Regions from separate parts of the Streptomyces sp. NPDC051183 genome, predicted to be linked through region 4. Evidence: riboswitches for the same ligand, from Rfam matches in the RefSeq annotation. Region 4 holds a riboswitch; each other region holds the start of a gene.
What was found. Region 4 has a riboswitch for cobalamin ahead of AB0M99_RS33595 (energy-coupling factor ABC transporter permease). Riboswitches for the same ligand answer to the same signal wherever they lie in the genome.

Region 1 (4,202 bases), on a different contig from region 4:
GTCCGACTCCAGCGAGCCGTGCCAGTGGGTGCCCCAGACCGCGCCGACCCGGCACCCGTCCAGGAAGGGGGTCCCGCCGAGGACTTCCGCCACGCCGTGGTGGATCTCGTACCCCTCGACCGGCTCGCCGAGCGCCGAACCCACCGGCCGCGCGAGGGTCTTCTCCCGCTCGAAGCGGATGCGTACGGGCAGCAGGCCGAGGCCGTCCACGTCCCCCGCCCGGGATTCGACCTCGTCGGAGATCCGCTCGCCCAGCACCTGGAACCCGCCGCAGATCCCGAGCACCGGCCGGCCCTCCGCGGCCCGCCGGACCAGCGCGTCGGCCAGGCCCCGCTCGCGCAGCCAGGCCAGGGCCTTGACCGTGCCCCGGGTGCCGGGCACGACGACCAGGTCCGCGTCGGCCAGCTCCTCCGCCCGGTCCACGAACCGCACCACGACCCCCGGCTCCGCCGCGAGCGCGTCGACGTCCGTGAAGTTCGACATCAGCGGCACCGCGCACACCGCGACCCGCAGCACGTCCTCGCCGACCGGCGGGGCGACCACGGACTCCCGTACCGCGCCGCGCAGCGAGACCCGCAGCCCGTCCTCCTCGTCGATGCCCAGTCCGTGCTGGAAGGGCAGCACCCCGTACGTCCCCCGCCCGGTGAGCCCGCGCAGCATCTCCATGCCGGGCTCCAGCAGGGAGACGTCGCCGCGGAACTTGTTCACCATGTACCCGGCGATCAGCGACTGGTCCTCGGGCGAGAGCAGCGCCGTCGTCCCGAAGAAGGACGCGAAGACCCCGCCCCGGTCGATGTCCCCGACCACGACGACCGGGAACCGCGCGGCCCGCGCGATGCCCATGTTCACGATGTCGGTCCGGCGCAGGTTGATCTCGGCCGGACTCCCCGCCCCCTCGCAGATCACGGCGTCATACGTGCCCCGCAGCTGCTCCAGGCAGTCCGTGACGATGCCGAGCAACTGCTCCTGCCGCCCGCCGTGGTAGCCGCGGGCGCTCATCTCGCCCACCGGCTTGCCCAGCAGCACCACCTGGCTGCTGCGGTCGCTGCCGGGCTTGAGCAGCACCGGGTTCATCAGCGCGGTCGGCTCCACGCGCGCGGCCTGCGCCTGCATCGCCTGCGCTCGCCCGATCTCGGCGCCCTCGCGGGTCACGAAGGAGTTCAGCGACATGTTCTGCGCCTTGAACGGGGCCACCTTCACGCCCTGCCGGGCCAGCCAGCGGCAGATGCCCGCCGTGACCACGCTCTTGCCCGCGTCCGATGTCGTACCGGCGACGAGCAGTCCGCCGCCGCGCTTCGCGCCGCTCATGCGCGCCGCCCCTTCCTCGTCCTGCGGGAGACCCCGGAGCCCAGGGAGACCCGGGCCACCAGCAGCCGGGCCGATACGCAGGCGCCCAGCGCCAGCCACGTCACCTGCCGCGACAGCCGTACCGCCCGCTCGATGTCCGCGACCTCCACCGGCCGCCCCTGCGCGCCGTTCAGGACGGCCCGGTGCTCGACCCGGCCGCCGTACGCGAGGGTGCCGCCGAGGCGTACGCCGAGCGCACCGGCGAACGAGGCCTCCACGGGCCCGGCGTTCGGGCTCGGATGGGCGGCGGCGTCGGCGCGCCAGGCCCGTACGGCCCCCCGCCGGTCGGGACCGGCCAGTACGGCGGCGAGCGCGGTCAGCCGGGCGCCCGGCCAGCCCGCGACGTCGTCCAGCCGGGCCGAGGCCCAGCCGTAGCGCAGGTAGCGGGGGGACTTGTGGCCGACCATCGCGTCCAGGGTGTTCACGGCGCGGAAGGCCAGCAGCCCGGGGACGCCGGCGACGGCTCCCCAGACCAGGGCCCCGACCACCGCGTCGGAGGTGTTCTCGGCGACCGACTCCACGACGGCGCGGGCCATCTGCTGCTCGTCGAGGGAGTGCGGGTCGCGCCCGCACAGGTGCGGCAGCCGCTCCCGGGCCACCTCTGCGTCCCCGGCGGCGAGCGCGCCGCCGATGGCGCGGGCCTCCCGGCCCAGCGAGGTGCCGCCCACGACGGCCCAGGTGGCGGCGGCGGTCAGAGCGATACGGGCGGCCGCGGGCCGGGAGCGCACGGCCCGTGCGCCCAGCGCGCCGACAACGGCCGCGCCCCCGGCGCACACCAGGGTGTGCAGGACGCCCCGGGCGCGGTCGTCGCGCCACAGGGCACGCTCGACGGCGGCGGCGGTCCGTCCGAAGGCGGCCACGGGGTGCCCGCGGCGAGGATCACCGAGGATCCGGTCGCCGATCAGGCCGGCCGTGGCGCCGTACGCGAAAACGCGATCGGCACGCATGGTGGCAGGTATGTCCTCACTCAGGGTCCGCGCCCTGGTTCGACGTGACCGGCGGCGAGAGTTCCTGGCTCCCGGATCCGCTCGGCAGAGCGTCCGGTGACAGTGGCGGGACCGCGCCGGATTCGCACCGGACTTCCTCTCCATGCCGCCGTATTGGCTCGGGCAGTCCACCACGCACCGCGAACGCCCGTCAACTCGCCGTTGACCTGCGACGGCGTACGCGAAAGCTCCCTCCGGGAGAAACCCGGAGGGAGCCCTGACGCGTGGTGTGCGAGTGCCTCAGCTGACGATCAGGTAGATGGCGTAGGTCACGGCCGCCGCGCACAGCGCGAAGCAGGCGTACGCGCCGCTGCGGGCCAGGGTGGCGGCGCCGCCCTGCTCGGTGGCGGCCTCGTGCTTGGAGAGGCCCACGAGGCCCAGGGTGAAGAGGGCCACGAGCGCGACGGTGGCGGAGAGGCTGACCCCGAAGACGGAGCCGAGTGCTGCCCAGTCGATCTTCATACTGCCGTTTCCTCTGTCGTTCTCGGGGTCAGACCGCGGCGGCCGGAGCCGCAGGGGTCGCCGGGGTGGCCGTCGTGGCCGGGATGGTGGCCTTGAGGGCGTCGTCCGTCACCGCGGCGGTCGTGCCCGCGGTCGGCGGGACGGCGACGGCGGCCATGGCGGTGGTGACCACACCGGGCTGCTCGGCTTCGGCGCCGGCCGGCGCCACGTCGTTGACGTTGTTGTGGTCGACGACCTGGCGGCGGGAGATGACCCAGATGGCGATGCACGAGGCGACCAGGAAGACCGCCACGCCGGCGACGCCGACGTCACCGGTGCGCATGACCAGCTCGGCGCCGGAGGCGACGAGGGCGGCGGCCGGCAGGGTCAGGCCCCACGCGATGAACATGCGGGTGGCGGTGGACCAGCGGACCACACCGCCCTTGCGGCCCAGGCCCGCACCCATGACCGCGCCGGAGCAGGCGTGGGTGGTGGAGAGGGAGAAGCCGAGGCTGGAGGAGGCCAGGATGACGCTGGCGGCCGAGGTCTGGGCGGCGAAGCCCTGCTGCGGCTGCAGGTCGGTCAGGCCGCTGCCCATGGTGCGGATGATGCGCCAGCCGCCGAGGTAGGTGCCCATCGCGATGGCCAGGCCGGCGGAGACGATGACCCAGACCGGCGGGTTGGACCCGGGGGCGAGCGCACCGCCGGCGACCAGCGCCAGGGTGATGATGCCCATCGTCTTCTGCGCGTCGTTGGTGCCGTGCGCGAGGGAGACGAGACCGGCCGAGGCGATCTGACCGGCGCGGTAGCCCTTGGTGGAGGTCTTCTCGCCGACCTTGTTGCCGAGCTTGTAGGTGAGCTTGGCGGCCAGCATCGCGGCGATGCCGGCGACCAGGGGCGCGGCGATCGCGGGGATGAGCACCTTGGTGACGACGACGCTGCCGTTGACGGCGTCCAGGCCGGCGGAGGCGACCGCGGCGCCGATCAGGCCGCCCATCAGGGCGTGGGAGGAGCTGGAGGGGAGCCCGACGAGCCAGGTGACGAGGTTCCAGAGGATCGCGCCGACCAGGGCCGCGAAGATCACTTCTGGCTGAATGCCCTCTTCGTTGACCAGGCCCTTGGAGATCGTCTTGGCGACCTCCACGGACATGAACGCGCCGACGAGGTTCAGGACGGCGGACATGGCCACCGCAGTCTTGGGCTTGAGGGCGCCGGTCGAGATGGTGGTGGCCATCGCGTTGGCCGTGTCGTGAAAACCGTTCGTGAAGTCGAACACGAGAGCGGTGATGATCACGATCCCGAGGAGAAGCGTTATGTGCTCCATTTACCCAGGCTTCTGTTTGACGTCAGTGGCTCGTGGACCGTAAGCAACCTGGATGAACGGAAGGTGAACTGAGACGGGCGAAGCGGTGTCTCGCCCCGGCATGC
Region 2 (4,202 bases), on a different contig from region 4:
CAGATGCGGCACCGCGAGGCCCAGGAAGGCGACGGGGCCGCAGAACGCGGTCGCCGCGCCCGCCAGCAGCGACGTGCCGAGCAGGGCCAGATCGCGGCTGCGCCGCACGTTCAGCCCCATGGTGCGGGCGTAGTCCTCGCCGAGCAGCAGGGCGTTGAGGCGTTTGGCGGTGAGCAGGGCGGTCAGCAGTCCGGCTCCGATGACGGGCAGCATGACCTGGAGGTCGGGCCAGGTCGTGGCGCTGAAGCTGCCCAGGCCCCACATGACGAACTGCTGGGCGCGTTCGGGACGGGCGTAGACGAGCATCACGCCGACCACGGCGGTGGCCGCCGACCCGATCATGACACCGATGACGAGCAGGGTGACGGCCGACTGGACCCATCGCGAGAGCAGCAGTACGAGGGCCAGCACGGCGGCGGCGCCGAGCGAGGCGGCCAGGACGACGCCCCCACGCCCCAGTCCGGCGAGGTTTCCGGTGAAGCTTCCGGCCACCCCGCCGGTGCCGACCACCACGGCGGCGACGCCCATGCTCGCGCCCGAACTCACCCCGAGGGAGAACGGGTCGGCCAGCGCGTTGCGGAACAAGGTCTGCATCTGTGCGCCCGCCACCGCCAGGGCGGCACCGACGGCGGCGGCGGTCAGCGCGCGCGGCAGCCGCACCTGCTCGACGATCACCGTCCATCGCGGGTCCTCGGCGGTGCCGCCGAACAGGATCCGCACCACCTCCGCGACCGGCACCGGGTGGGAGCCGGTCGCGATGGTGAGGACGAACAGCGTGGCGGTACCGGCCGCGAGGGCGAGGACGACGGCGAGGCGCCGCCGCCCCGCCCGCAGCGGCCGCGGGGCGTCGGGGGCATCCGGGACGGCGGTCGGCGCGGTTGCCGTGTGCGTCGTCACGCCTTCGGCACCGGCTGGTAGAAGGTGAACGTGTGGTCCTTCGCCTGGTCCGGGTGCATCAGCGCGAAGAGGTCGGCGAGGACCAGGTCAGGGCGCAGCACGCCGCGCTCGAAGTAGTCGTTGCCGCCGCCGGGGCCGAGCGCCTTGGTGTTCGTCCAGACCGCACCGCCGGAGAGAGCCTTCAACTGCCCGTACCGGTTGTCCGCCTTCACCGCGTCGGCGGTGGACTTCCACTTCTGGTCGGCGATCCAGACCGGGGCCTCGCCGCCCTTGGCGTACACGGCCTCGAAGTTCAGCTGCAGGTTGCCGGTGCCCGCCTCGCCGGCCCAGGGGTAGGTGCCGCCCGCGTCCTTGATCAGCTGGGCGGCGTAGCTGCCGCCGGCGGGCATGTACCAGGTGCCCTGGTACATCGTGCCGGGCAGGATTTCGACGGTCTTGCCGTCCTTTACCGCCTGTGCGCCCTTCTCGGCGACCTTCCGGTAGTCGGTCTCGATGGTGTCGAAGACCTCGCCGGCTCGCTGCTCCGCCCCGGTGAGCGCGGCCATCGCCTTGACCCACTCGGCGCGGCCGAGCGGACTGGCCTCCAGCCACTCGGCGTTGGCGACGACGGCGATTCCGGCCTGGCGCAGCTTCGGGTACTGCGGGTCGTCGGTGCCCTGGGTCATCAGTACATCCGGCTTGGCGCCGATGACCGTCTCGGCGTTGAGCGTACGGTCCTTGGCGTACTCGGTGACCTTCCCTGCCTTCACCCGCTCGATCACCTGGGCGGAGGAGATGGTCGCGGTGCTCGCCACCCCCGTCAGCACGTCGAGGGCGCCGGTCTCGGTGAGCAGCGGCAGGTGGGTGGTGGAGGCGGAGTACAGGCTCTTGACCGGAACCGTGACCTGCTGCGCGGACGCCAGCTCACCGGTCAACTCCGGCTTTGGCGCACCGCACTTGACCAGGACGTACGACTCGGGCTTCCCCTTGGGGAAGGGCTCGTTGACGGTGAGCACCTGGTAGCTCTTCTCGTACCGGAGCGTGAAGTTCTTGGCGTGCTCCACCGTCGACTTGACCGGGAAGTAGTCCTTGGCCGGGTCGAAGTCCTTGATGCAACCCCCCCCGACGGCCTGGGCCTTGGCGTCGGCGGGCGGGCCGGCGTCGCTGCCGCACGCGGTGAGCGTGAGGGCGGCGGCGAGGAAGGCCACCACGGCTGCCTGACGGCGACCGGGCATGGCGGATCGTACGGACAAGGTGACTCCTGGTGACGTTCATGGGCAGTGCGCAGCACTGGTACGCAGGGCACGTGATGCGGGCGCACGGGAAGGAACCCGCTGGGGGAGGGGGTCGTCAGAACCTGAGGAGGGAACGGGCGCGGGAATCAACCCGGGCAGACCGGCTCCGAAGAACCACGGGCAGCGCGAAGCCGCCACAACGCATACGCAGGCACACGAGTGCCACCGCCTCTCCTGGGGAAATCCGCCCCGTACATCGAGGTGCGACGGCGTGAGTCTCCTGACTCGGGATCACGGCTTCTCCGGCCTTCCCACCCCCGGATGGGGCGGTGGCCATGGGTGGAGTCGCTCCCCCTACACAGTGGCGGTACCGTGCCGGAATCTCACCGGCTTCCTCGTTCCGCCGTCGCTTGTCGGACGGAAGCATCGCAGAACCGGCCGCAGCCCCGCCAGACCCACAACTGTGCGACCGGCCACAGCGCGTGGTCGTCGGGCTCGGGGGAGCCCGCCCGGAGCTCTGCCTCAGCGAGCTCGTGGCGCGCATGGCACCCAATAGGTCTAGACAACAAACAAGCCCCAGGTCGCTGACCTGGGGCTTTGCTATGGAGCCTGTCGTTCTGCCGGGACGGGGCGCTAGGTTCGGCCCGTCATCAGCGACCGACCAGGGGGAACGATGCGCATCCGTCATGCCCTGCCGACCGCCGCGGCCGCCGCCGCGGTCGTCCTCGCGCTTCCAGGCACCGCCCACGCCGCTACCGGATCCGCCTCGGTGACCAGCGGATACGGCACGGCGAGCGCCTCGTGGACGTGGGCAGGCCCGGGCAGCCTGTCCAACATTAACCTCACCGTCCGCGACACCAAGTGCAATGCCAACCCGGTGTACGCGAAGTTCAAGGTCTACCGGACGAACGGTCAGTACTGGACAACCTCGACGCTCCGCTACGACTACAACGGCTGCAACGGGAGCGGGACGCCGCACAATGGCCTGAGCCTCTCGGACGGCTACAACATCGCCAACATCGCACTCATCATCTGTAACGAGGAGTGGGGCACCGACCCCTGCTCCGAGGGCTCCAAATCCGCCCGCAACCCCCTCGCCTGAGGGCCGGAGCGGCAGGGCGTCCGCCCCTCGGGGTACCGGGGGCGGGCGCCCGTACAGGTTGTCGTGCGCGAATGACGGAAACCCGGGGCTATGAACTGGCCCAGATCAACATATCCCGCCCCACCACGCGCAACCTCCGCAACAGCCATGCACGCGGGGCAAGTCAGCCTCTCGAGATCGCCCTACTATCCCTTCCGGCCGTATCTCGGCTGACCCCGGTATTGGTCCGTACGGGCCGACGCCTGCCCAAGGGGCCGCGGGGGGAGCGAGAATCTGACCGACGTGCTCGATGGCAACAGTGCGTGGCCCCTCTGCGGCCCCGGCACCAGACTGACCTACGGGCTCAACGTCCCAACGAGCTACCGGCATCGGCGGGCAGGCGCCGCAGCCATGTTTTCACGCCGGCAAGACGCACCCGAAGGGATCAGGGGGACTGACCTGCGGAAACATCCGAAAGCTAGATGTCGGACTTGGGTATGGTCCGAAGCGTAAGGAAACTCCCGGTTTGTCTGCTCCCTGCCGCTCATCGCAGGTCAAGGGCGGGCTGCGCAGAGTACAACCATCGGCCTCACGGATCACGGCCGATACGCCGGAGGCGATGCAGTTGCGCTTGCTGCAGACGGTGGTCGAGGTGGCGGCGGAGAAGAACTCCACCCTCGTGATGCCGTTCCCGGTCGAGCTGCTGCGCTACTTCGACCGGGCGGCCAAGCACTTCGACGCCGCGGACACCGCTACTGGAACCTCGGGCATCACACCCGAGGCTTAGGTCGCGTCAAGGACCGATCTCGAACTTCGGGGGCTCCACGTCCTTGAGGCAGCCCGTGTTCGGGGCCGTGGGGGTGTTGAAGAACGAGACGGCGATGGACTGCGCGCACTTCGACGTGGCGAGGACCACGTGGGGGTTGTACGGGATGGTGACGACGGTGGATCGGGGCAGGGTGCGGGCCACGTACGTGCCGCTCTCGGCGCCGGTCTGGGAGTCGAATCCG
Region 3 (4,202 bases), on a different contig from region 4:
TTCCAGGCGTACGCGTACATCGAGGACAGCTTCCCGATGGTCGGCGTCTCCAGGAACAGGTTCAGCGACTGCGACTGGTCGAGGAACGGCGTACGGGCCGCCGCCATGTCGATCAGGCCGCGCTGCGGGATCTCCCACGCCGTGCGGTACAGCTCGCGGACCTCGGCCGGGATCCAGCCGAAGCCCTGCACGGAGCCGCTGGACTCGCGCAGCGCCTCGCGGGTCTGCGCGTCCCAGACGCCGAGCTCCTTCAGCTCCTCCACCAGGTAGCCGTTGACCTGGAGGAACTCACCGCTGAGCGTCTCGCGCTTGAAGAGGTTGGAGACCTGCGGCTCGATGCACTCGTACACGCCGGCGATCGAGGCGATCGTCGCCGTCGGGGCGATGGCGAGAAGCAGCGAGTTGCGCATGCCGGTCTTCGCGACGCGGGCGCGCAGCGCGTCCCAGCGCTCGGGCCAGTTCAGCTCGATGCCCGCGTAGTGGTCCGGGTGCAGGACACCGCGGGCGGTGCGGGTCTGCTCCCAGGCCGGCAGCGGGCCGCTGCGCTCGGCGAGGTCGCAGGAGGCCTCGTACGCGGCGAGCATGATGCGCTCGGAGAGCTTCGTGGACAGCGCCTTCGCCTCGGGGGAGTCGAAGGGCAGCTTCAGCTTGAAGAAGACGTCCTGGAGGCCCATCGCGCCCAGGCCCACCGGGCGCCAGCGGGAGTTGGAGCGGCCGGCCTGCTCGGTCGGGTAGAAGTTGATGTCCACCACGCGGTCGAGGAAGGTCACCGCGGTGCGGACGGTCTCGTCCAGGCGCTCCCAGTCGATCTCGCCGTCCACCACGAAGGCACCCATGTTGACCGAGCCGAGGTTGCAGACGGCCGTCTCGCCGTCGTTGGTGACCTCGATGATCTCGGTGCACAGGTTGGAGGAGTGGACGACCGAGCCCGGCTCGGCGGTCTGGTTCGCCGTGCGGTTGGAGGCGTCCTTGAAGGTCATCCAGCCCTGGCCGGTCTGCGCGAGGGTGCGCATCATCCGGCCGTACAGGTCGCGCGCGGGCATGGTCTTGCGGGCCAGGCCGTCCGCCTCGGCCTTGCGGTAGGCGGCGTCGAACTCGTCGCCCCACAGGTCCACCAGCTCGGGGACATCGGCCGGGGAGAACAGCGACCAGTCGGCGTCGGCGTTCACGCGGCGCATGAACTCGTCCGGCACCCAGTGGGCGAGGTTCAGGTTGTGGGTGCGGCGCTGGTCCTCGCCGGTGTTGTCGCGGAGCTCCAGGAACTCCTCGATGTCCGCGTGCCAGGTCTCCAGGTACACGGCGGCGGCGCCCTTGCGGCGGCCGCCCTGGTTCACGGCGGCGACGGAGGCGTCGAGGGTCTTCAGGAACGGCACGATGCCGTTGGAGTGGCCGTTCGTACCGCGGATCAGCGAACCGCGGGCGCGGATGCGGGAGTACGAGAGACCGATGCCGCCGGCGTGCTTGGAGAGGCGCGCGACCTGGTGGTAGCGGTCGTAGATCGAGTCGAGCTCGTCCAGCGGGGAGTCCAGCAGGTAGCAGGAGGACATCTGCGGGTGCCGGGTGCCGGAGTTGAAGAGCGTGGGGGAGGACGGCAGGTAGTCGAGGCGGCTCATCAGCCGGTAGAGCGAGGCCACTTCCTCGACGGCGCGCAGGCTCTCGTCCTCGGCCAGGCCGCAGGCCACGCGCAGCATGAAGTACTGCGGGGTCTCGATGACCTGGCGGGTGATCGGGTGGCGCAGCAGGTAGCGGCTGTGCAGGGTGCGCAGGCCGAAGAAGCCGAAGCGGTCGTCGGCGCCCTCGGCGAGCGCGTGCTCGACCAGCGCGTCGAGGCGGTTCGCATGGGTGCGTACGAATTCGGCCGTGCGGTCGGCGATCAGGCCCTCGCGGTGGCCGACCTCGACGGAGGCGGAGAAGGGGGTGGCCCCCTGGCTCGCGGCCTCGTCGGCGACGGCGAACGTCAGCAGGCGCGCGGCCAGCCGGGAGTACGCCGGGTCCTCGGAGATCAGACCGGCGGCGGCCTCGGTGGCGAGCCCCCGCAGCTCGGCCTCGTCCGCGGTGGAGCTGCGCCCGCGCAGCGCGGCGGCGGCGACCCGGCCGGGGTCGGTGTCGGGGAGGTCGGCCGTCAGCTCGGTGAGAGTACGCAGCAACGCGGTCCCGGGACCCTCAGCTGCGGGCTGGTCGGACTCGGCGCGCGGCGCGGCAGGCGCGATGGTCACGGGGGGAGCTCTCCCTCGCTCGGCCCGGTCATCGGCGGGGCAGGGCGCGAGCGGGCGCATGCGGGCGTGGCAGGATCGCGTCCCCCGCATGGCGTCCACCGGCCCAACCGCGAGGCCCGGACGTGTCGGCACCCGGTTCGGTCGAGCCGGGCGCGCTGTCGGCAGGTCCTCGGACTTGGTGTCCGGTAGCCGGACACTTCATACCGTTGCGGGACAGTTCCGGATTCGCACCGGATTCCCCTGCGGCGACAGCAGCCATGAGCATACATGTGGGGGCGGCTGCATGCGGTAGCCCCCACATGTTGTGTCGGCTGCGACGTGCCGTCCGTGTGTCGTACCTCTCCGCTATCGTCGGAGACTGCACCGTCGAGGAAGGCGAGCGAGGCATGACCGTGATGACTGACCGGCCCCACATGCTGACCGAGGATTTCGAAGCCGTGGCGCGTATAGCGGCCCGCGAGCGAGTGGGGACGCGGCTGGAATTCATCGACGGGGTTATCAGGAGTAAGGCCATGCCGGACGGCGACCACCAGATGATCATCCAGTGGCTCACCCGGATCTGTATGCAGTACCGGCCGGAACTCTGGCTGCACCCGGGGCAGGGGATCAAGGCGCAGGAGTACCGCGCAGGCCGGGCGATTCCGGACGCGGCGCTGGCACCCTCCGGAGCGTTCGTCGGACAAGGCGACTGGGTCGAGCCAGGGCCGATCCTCATGGCCGTCGAGGTGACATCGTGGGACTCCGATACCCGTCGGCGGGACCACGTCGAGAAGCCTCGTGCCTACGCGGAGACCGGCATCCCCGTGTACCTGCTGATCGACCGGGCCAAGTGCGAGGTCTCCGTCTACAGCCAGCCCAACGGGCAGCGGTACGAGAGCACCCACGTCGTGGCATACGGCAAGGACGTCGAGCTCCCCGACCCCGTCGGCATCACCTTGCAGACCGAGGTCCTCAAGGACTGGGTGCGCTGATCAGGCCGAAGGGCCCCGCCGTCCCGATGCGGGACGGCGGGGCCTTCGTGCACCCAAGTGGGCTCAGCAGCAGCGGAACCCCTCGCGGGGGTCGGCCTCGCGGGCGTCCGTACGGGCGCGTTCGAAGGCCCGGCGGGTCATCGGCCGGGCCTGCGGGTCGTGGGAGCGGGCGTGGGCCGCGTAGCGGTCGTAGGCGGCCTCGCCCGAGAACTCCCGTACGTAGTACCGGACCCTCGCGAGCACGCTGCGCAGGCTCATGACGCCGCCGGCTCCTTGACCCGGCCGCCGCCCGAGTCGAGCCCGGCGGCGGCGAGCTCCGCCCGCTCCTCGGCGGTGGGGATCAGGCCGGCCGGGGCGACGATCTTCGACTCCGTCCACGGGACCTCGGAGAGCGCGACCGCGCCGGGGTTGCGGACGGCGGCCAGGCAGGTGCGGGCGGCGTCCAGCAGCACGATGACGATCAGGACCGCGAAGAGCACCGACAGGACCCCGTCCACGGTGGCGTTGGTGACCACGGTGTGCATCTCGTCCATGTTCTTGGCGGGCTTGAGGACCTTGCCCGCGTCGATGGCGTCCTGGTACTGGTCGCGCCGGGCGAAGAAGCCGACAGCCACGTCCGAGGAGAAGATCTTCTGCCAGCTCGCGGTGAGCGTGACGGCCACGTCCCAGGCCAGCGGCACACCCGTCACCCAGGCCCACTTGAGCCTGCCGGACTTGACCAGCAGCGTGGTGCAGACGGCCAGCGCGACCGCCGCGAGGAGCTGGTTCGCGATGCCGAACAGCGGGAAGAGCTGGTTGATGCCGCCCAGCGGGTCCTTGACGCCGACCCACAGGAAGTAGCCCCAGCCGCCGACGACGATCGCGCTCGCGAACCAGACGCCGGGCTTCCAGCTGACGTCCTTGAAGGACTTGTGGACGTTGCCGAGGGTGTCCTGGAGCATGAACCGGCCGACGCGGGTGCCGGCGTCCACGGTGGTCAGGATGAAGAGGGCCTCGAACATGATGGCGAAGTGGT
Region 4 (4,202 bases):
CGAGGCGGCCGGCGACCACTACGGCCACGCCCACGCGCTGCGCGGCATCGGCCAGGTGCTGTTCGCGCGCGGCGAGACCGGCCGCGCACTGCCGGTGCTGCGCGAGGCGCTGGCGGTCGCCGGGGCGGGCGGCGCGGCCTGGCCCCGGATGTGCATGCTGCGCTGGGTCGCCGATGCCCAGCGCGTGCTGGGGCGGCTCGCCGAGGCGGAGGCGGGTTTCGGCGAGATCCTGGCCTTCACCGTCGGCTCGGGCGACCTGGCGGGCCAGAGCGCGGCCCGCATCGGGCTCGGCCGGATCGCCCTGGCGCGCTCGGACACGGCCGCGGCGCTGCACCACTTGTGGGAGGCCGACGGGCTGGGCCGCCGCTCGGGGCAGAGCCTGGTGCGGGCCCTGGCCGTGCCGCCGCTGGCCCGCGCGCTGCTGACTTCGGGGGACGCGGCGGGGGCCCGGGCTCTGCTGGAGGAGGCGCTGGCTAGCTGCCGCCGGATGGATGCCCGGCCCCTGCTGGCGCAGTTGGAGTCGGCCCTGGCGGAGGTGCCCGCGTAGGGCCGCGGCGCGGCGGGCGGCTCAGCGGTGCTCGGGGTTGGGGAAGTCGAAGCGGCAGCCCGCGTCCCACTCGGAGCGCTGGTTGCCGTGCGCCGGCATGCCGCCGGCCCGTTTGAGGAGGGCGGCCAGGTGCATCAGGTTCCACGACATGAAGGCGGTGTTCCGGTTGGTGAAGTCGTTCTCCGGGCCGCCCGATCCGGGGTCGAGGTACGAGGGTCCGGGCCCGGCCTCGCCGATCCAGCCGGCGTCGGCCTGCGGGGGGATCGCGTAGCCGAGGTGCTGGAGGCTGTAGAGGATGTTCATGGCGCAGTGCTTGACGCCGTCCTCGTTCCCGGTGATCAGCGCCCCGCCGACGCGCCCGTAGTACGCGTACTGGCCCCGCTCGTTCAGGATCGAGGAGCAGGCGTAGAGCCGCTCGATCACCTGCTTCATCACGGAGCTGTTGTCGCCGAGCCAGATCGGGCCGCAGAGCACGAGGATGTCGGCGTCCATGATCTGGCTGTACAGGACCGGCCACTGGTCGCTCTCCCAGCCGTGCTCGGTCATGTCCGGCCAGACACCGGTGGCGATGTCGTGGTCCACGGCGCGGATCAGCGAGGTCCGTACGCCGGCCGCCGCCATGACGGCGCGGCTCCTGTCGATCAGGCCCTCGGTGTTGCTGGTCTCGGGCGAGCGTTTGAGGGTGCAGTTCACGTAGACGGCGGTCAGGTCCGAGTAGTCGAAGTCAGCGGCCATTCCCCCACCCTCCCCGGCGCCGCGCGGGCCCGCCACCGGACCGCGGCCGTACGAATCGGTGCAAGTTGTTAGCGGTCCGTCCGGGCGACTAGGGTCAGCGGGCCTTGGTGTTCGGGAAGCCGGTGGAAAACCGGCGCGGCCCTCGCCACTGTGAACGGGAAGTCCGGCTCCACTCCTGCGGGAAAGCCACTGGGCTGTGCGGGAGGTTCCGCGCCGCCCGGGAAGGCGGAGACAGGGCATCAGCACCCGTGAGCCAGGAGACCGGCCGGGGCGCGTTGTCCATCCACGAGGTGCTGGAGAGGTCTCCCTACTCATGCATATAGCCGAGGGGTTCCTGCCCCCTTTGCACGCGGTCGCCTGGGGCGCCGCGTCCGCCCCCTTCGTCGTGCACGGCGTCCGGGCCCTCACCCGTGAGGTGAAGGCGAACCCCGAGAGCACGCTGCTGCTCGGGGCGTCCGGAGCGTTCACCTTCGTCCTTTCCGCCCTGAAGATCCCTTCGGTGACGGGTAGTTGCTCCCACCCCACCGGGACCGGGCTCGGAGCGATCCTGTTCCGGCCGCCGATCATGGCCGTGCTCGGCACGATCACCCTGCTGTTCCAGGCGCTCCTGCTGGCGCACGGCGGGCTGACCACGCTCGGCGCCAACGTCTTCTCCATGGCCGTCGCGGGCCCCTGGGCGGGCTACGGGGTCTACCGGCTGCTGCGCCGCTTCGACCTCCCGCTGATGGTGACCGTCTTCTTCGGAGCCTTCTTCGCCGACCTGGTCACCTACTGCGTCACCAGCGTGCAGCTGGCGCTGGCCTTCCCGGACCCGGGCACGGGCTTCCCCGGCGCGCTCGCGAAGTTCGGCGGGATCTTCGCGGTCACCCAGATCCCGCTCGCGGTGAGCGAGGGCCTGCTGACCGTCCTCGTGATGCGGCTGCTCATGCAGTCCAGCAAGTCGGACCTGGTCCGCCTGGGCGTCGCGAAGCTCACCCGGGACAAGCAGCAGGAGGCGGCGGCCTGATGGGCATCAAGATGAACAAGAACACGAAGGTCAACGCCCTGCTGCTGCTCCTGGTGGCGGCGCTCGCCGTGCTCCCGCTCGCGCTGGGGCTGGGCGAGGGCAAGGAGGAGCCGTTCGCGGGTGCCGACGCGCAGGCGGAAGCGGCCATCACCGAGCTCAAGCCGGACTACGAGCCGTGGTTCTCCCCCCTGTACGAGCCCCCGTCCGGGGAAGTCGAGTCGGCGCTGTTCGCGTTGCAGGCCGCCATCGGAGCGGGAGTTCTCGCGTACTACTTCGGCGTGCGCAAGGGCCGCCGCCAGGGTGAGGCCGCCGCGCGCGAGGCCGCCGCCGAAGCCGCCCCGGAGTCCTAGGCGGTGCTGCCCATCGACGTAGCGGCCCACAGCAGCCGCTGGCGCTGCCGCCACCCGCTGGAGAAGGCCCTGCTGGGCCTCGGGCTGACGGTCACCGCCGTGTCCCTCCCGCCCTGGCCCGGCGGGCCGCTGGTCGGCGCGGCGACCCTCGCCCTGCTGCTCGGCCCCGCCGGGGTGGGGGGACGGCAGCTGTGGCGCGCCTTCCGGATCCCGCTCGGCTTCTGCTTCACCGGGGCGCTGCCGCTGCTGTTCGCCGTCGGCGGTCCGGCCGGGCCGCTCTCGCTCGCCCCCGACGGGCCGCGCCATGCGGCGGAGCTGCTGCTGCGCACCTCGGCCGCCTCGCTGGGCGTGCTGCTGTTCGCCTTCACCACCCCGGTCTCGGACGTGCTGCCGCGGCTGGTGCGGGCGGGGGTGCCGGCCCCGGTGGTGGACGTGGCCCTGGTCATGTACCGGATCGGGTTCCTGCTCCTGGACTCGATGGCCCAGGTCCGCCGGGCCCAGGCGGCCCGGCTCGGGCACACCGGCCGGGCCGCGGTGTGGCGGTCCCTGGCGGGGCTCGCCGCGACCTCGTTCGTACGGGCCTTCGACCGCGCGGCCCGGCTCCAGGTGGGGCTGGCCGGGCGCGGCTACGACGGCGCGCTGCGGGTCCTCGTACCGGAGGCGGCGCTGTCGTGGCGGTTCCTGGCGGGGACCGCGGCCCTGCTGGCCGCACTGATCACCCTGACTCTCCTGCTGAAGGGGCTTTACCTGTGAGGCCGTTGGTGGAACTGGTGGGCGCGGGCTACGCGTACGAGGACGGCCCGGCCGTGCTGTCCGGCGTGGACTTCGGCATCGCGCAGGGGCGGGCACTGGTCCTGCTGGGCCGCAACGGCAGCGGGAAGACCACGCTGATGCGGCTGCTGAGCGGGGGCCTGCGCCCCGGTACGGGCACGCTGCGGCTCGACGGCGCGGAGGTCGGCCACGACCGCAAGGGCCTGACGCGCCTGCGCACGGCGGTCCAGCTGGTGGTCCAGGACCCGGACGACCAGCTCTTCGCCGCCTCGGTGGAGCAGGACGTGTCCTTCGGCCCGATGAACATGGGCCTGGCGCCGCAGGAGGTACGGGCCCGCGTGGACTCGGCGCTGGCGGCCCTGGACATCACGGCCCTGCGCGACCGCCCGACGCACCTGCTCTCGTACGGGCAGCGCAAGCGCGCGGCCATCGCGGGCGCGGTGGCGATGGCTCCGCGCGTGCTGATCCTGGACGAGCCGACGGCGGGCCTGGACCCGGACGGGCAGGAGCGGCTGCTGGACGCCCTGGCGGGCCTGCGTGCGCAGGGCACCACGGTGGTCATGGCAACGCACGACGTGGACCTGGCGGTCCGCTGGGCCGACGACGCGGCGGTCCTGACCCCGTCGGGCATCCGCTTCGGCCCGGCGGGGACCCTCCTGTCGGACCCCGCCCTGCTGGCCTCGGCGGGCCTGCGCCAGGCCTGGTCCCCGGCGGTGACGGCCTTCCTGCGCGCCCACGGTCTGCTGCCCGAGGCGGCCCCGGGCCCCCGCACTCCGGAGGCCCTCGCGGCCTT

Region 1: linked by a shared signal. The riboswitch ahead of AB0M99_RS16615 (cobalamin biosynthesis protein) and the one ahead of AB0M99_RS33595 (energy-coupling factor ABC transporter permease) in region 4 are both predicted to bind cobalamin.
Region 2: linked by a shared signal. The riboswitch ahead of AB0M99_RS21990 (ABC transporter substrate-binding protein) and the one ahead of AB0M99_RS33595 (energy-coupling factor ABC transporter permease) in region 4 are both predicted to bind cobalamin.
Region 3: linked by a shared signal. The riboswitch ahead of AB0M99_RS10215 (ribonucleoside-diphosphate reductase subunit alpha) and the one ahead of AB0M99_RS33595 (energy-coupling factor ABC transporter permease) in region 4 are both predicted to bind cobalamin.

What each region holds. Positions count from the first base shown of each region.
Region 1 is NZ_JBFBBA010000016.1:110,311-114,512, forward strand. Features, by position in the region: partial or broken gene AB0M99_RS16610 (cobyric acid synthase) at 1-1,308, opposite strand, end outside; gene AB0M99_RS16615 (cobalamin biosynthesis protein) at 1,305-2,294, opposite strand; cobalamin riboswitch at 2,330-2,459, opposite strand; gene AB0M99_RS16620 (hypothetical protein) at 2,574-2,795, opposite strand; gene AB0M99_RS16625 (inorganic phosphate transporter) at 2,824-4,098, opposite strand.
Region 2 is NZ_JBFBBA010000024.1:100,432-104,633, forward strand. Features, by position in the region: gene AB0M99_RS21985 (iron ABC transporter permease) at 1-897, opposite strand, end outside; gene AB0M99_RS21990 (ABC transporter substrate-binding protein) at 894-2,129, opposite strand; cobalamin riboswitch at 2,364-2,549, opposite strand; gene AB0M99_RS21995 (hypothetical protein) at 2,785-3,213, shown strand; partial or broken gene AB0M99_RS22000 (slipin family protein) at 3,779-3,979, shown strand; gene AB0M99_RS22005 (alpha/beta hydrolase) at 3,986-4,202, opposite strand, start outside.
Region 3 is NZ_JBFBBA010000009.1:37,347-41,548, reverse strand. Features, by position in the region: gene AB0M99_RS10215 (ribonucleoside-diphosphate reductase subunit alpha) at 1-2,216, opposite strand, end outside; cobalamin riboswitch at 2,359-2,491, opposite strand; gene AB0M99_RS10210 (Uma2 family endonuclease) at 2,603-3,187, shown strand; gene AB0M99_RS10205 (YbdD/YjiX family protein) at 3,251-3,445, opposite strand; gene AB0M99_RS10200 (carbon starvation CstA family protein) at 3,442-4,202, opposite strand, start outside.
Region 4 is NZ_JBFBBA010000057.1:10,534-14,735, reverse strand. Features, by position in the region: gene AB0M99_RS33605 (BTAD domain-containing putative transcriptional regulator) at 1-547, shown strand, start outside; gene AB0M99_RS33600 (flavodoxin family protein) at 569-1,282, opposite strand; cobalamin riboswitch at 1,348-1,567, shown strand; gene AB0M99_RS33595 (energy-coupling factor ABC transporter permease) at 1,596-2,288, shown strand; gene AB0M99_RS33590 (energy-coupling factor ABC transporter substrate-binding protein) at 2,300-2,638, shown strand; gene cbiQ (cobalt ECF transporter T component CbiQ) at 2,642-3,391, shown strand; gene AB0M99_RS33580 (ATP-binding cassette domain-containing protein) at 3,388-4,202, shown strand, end outside.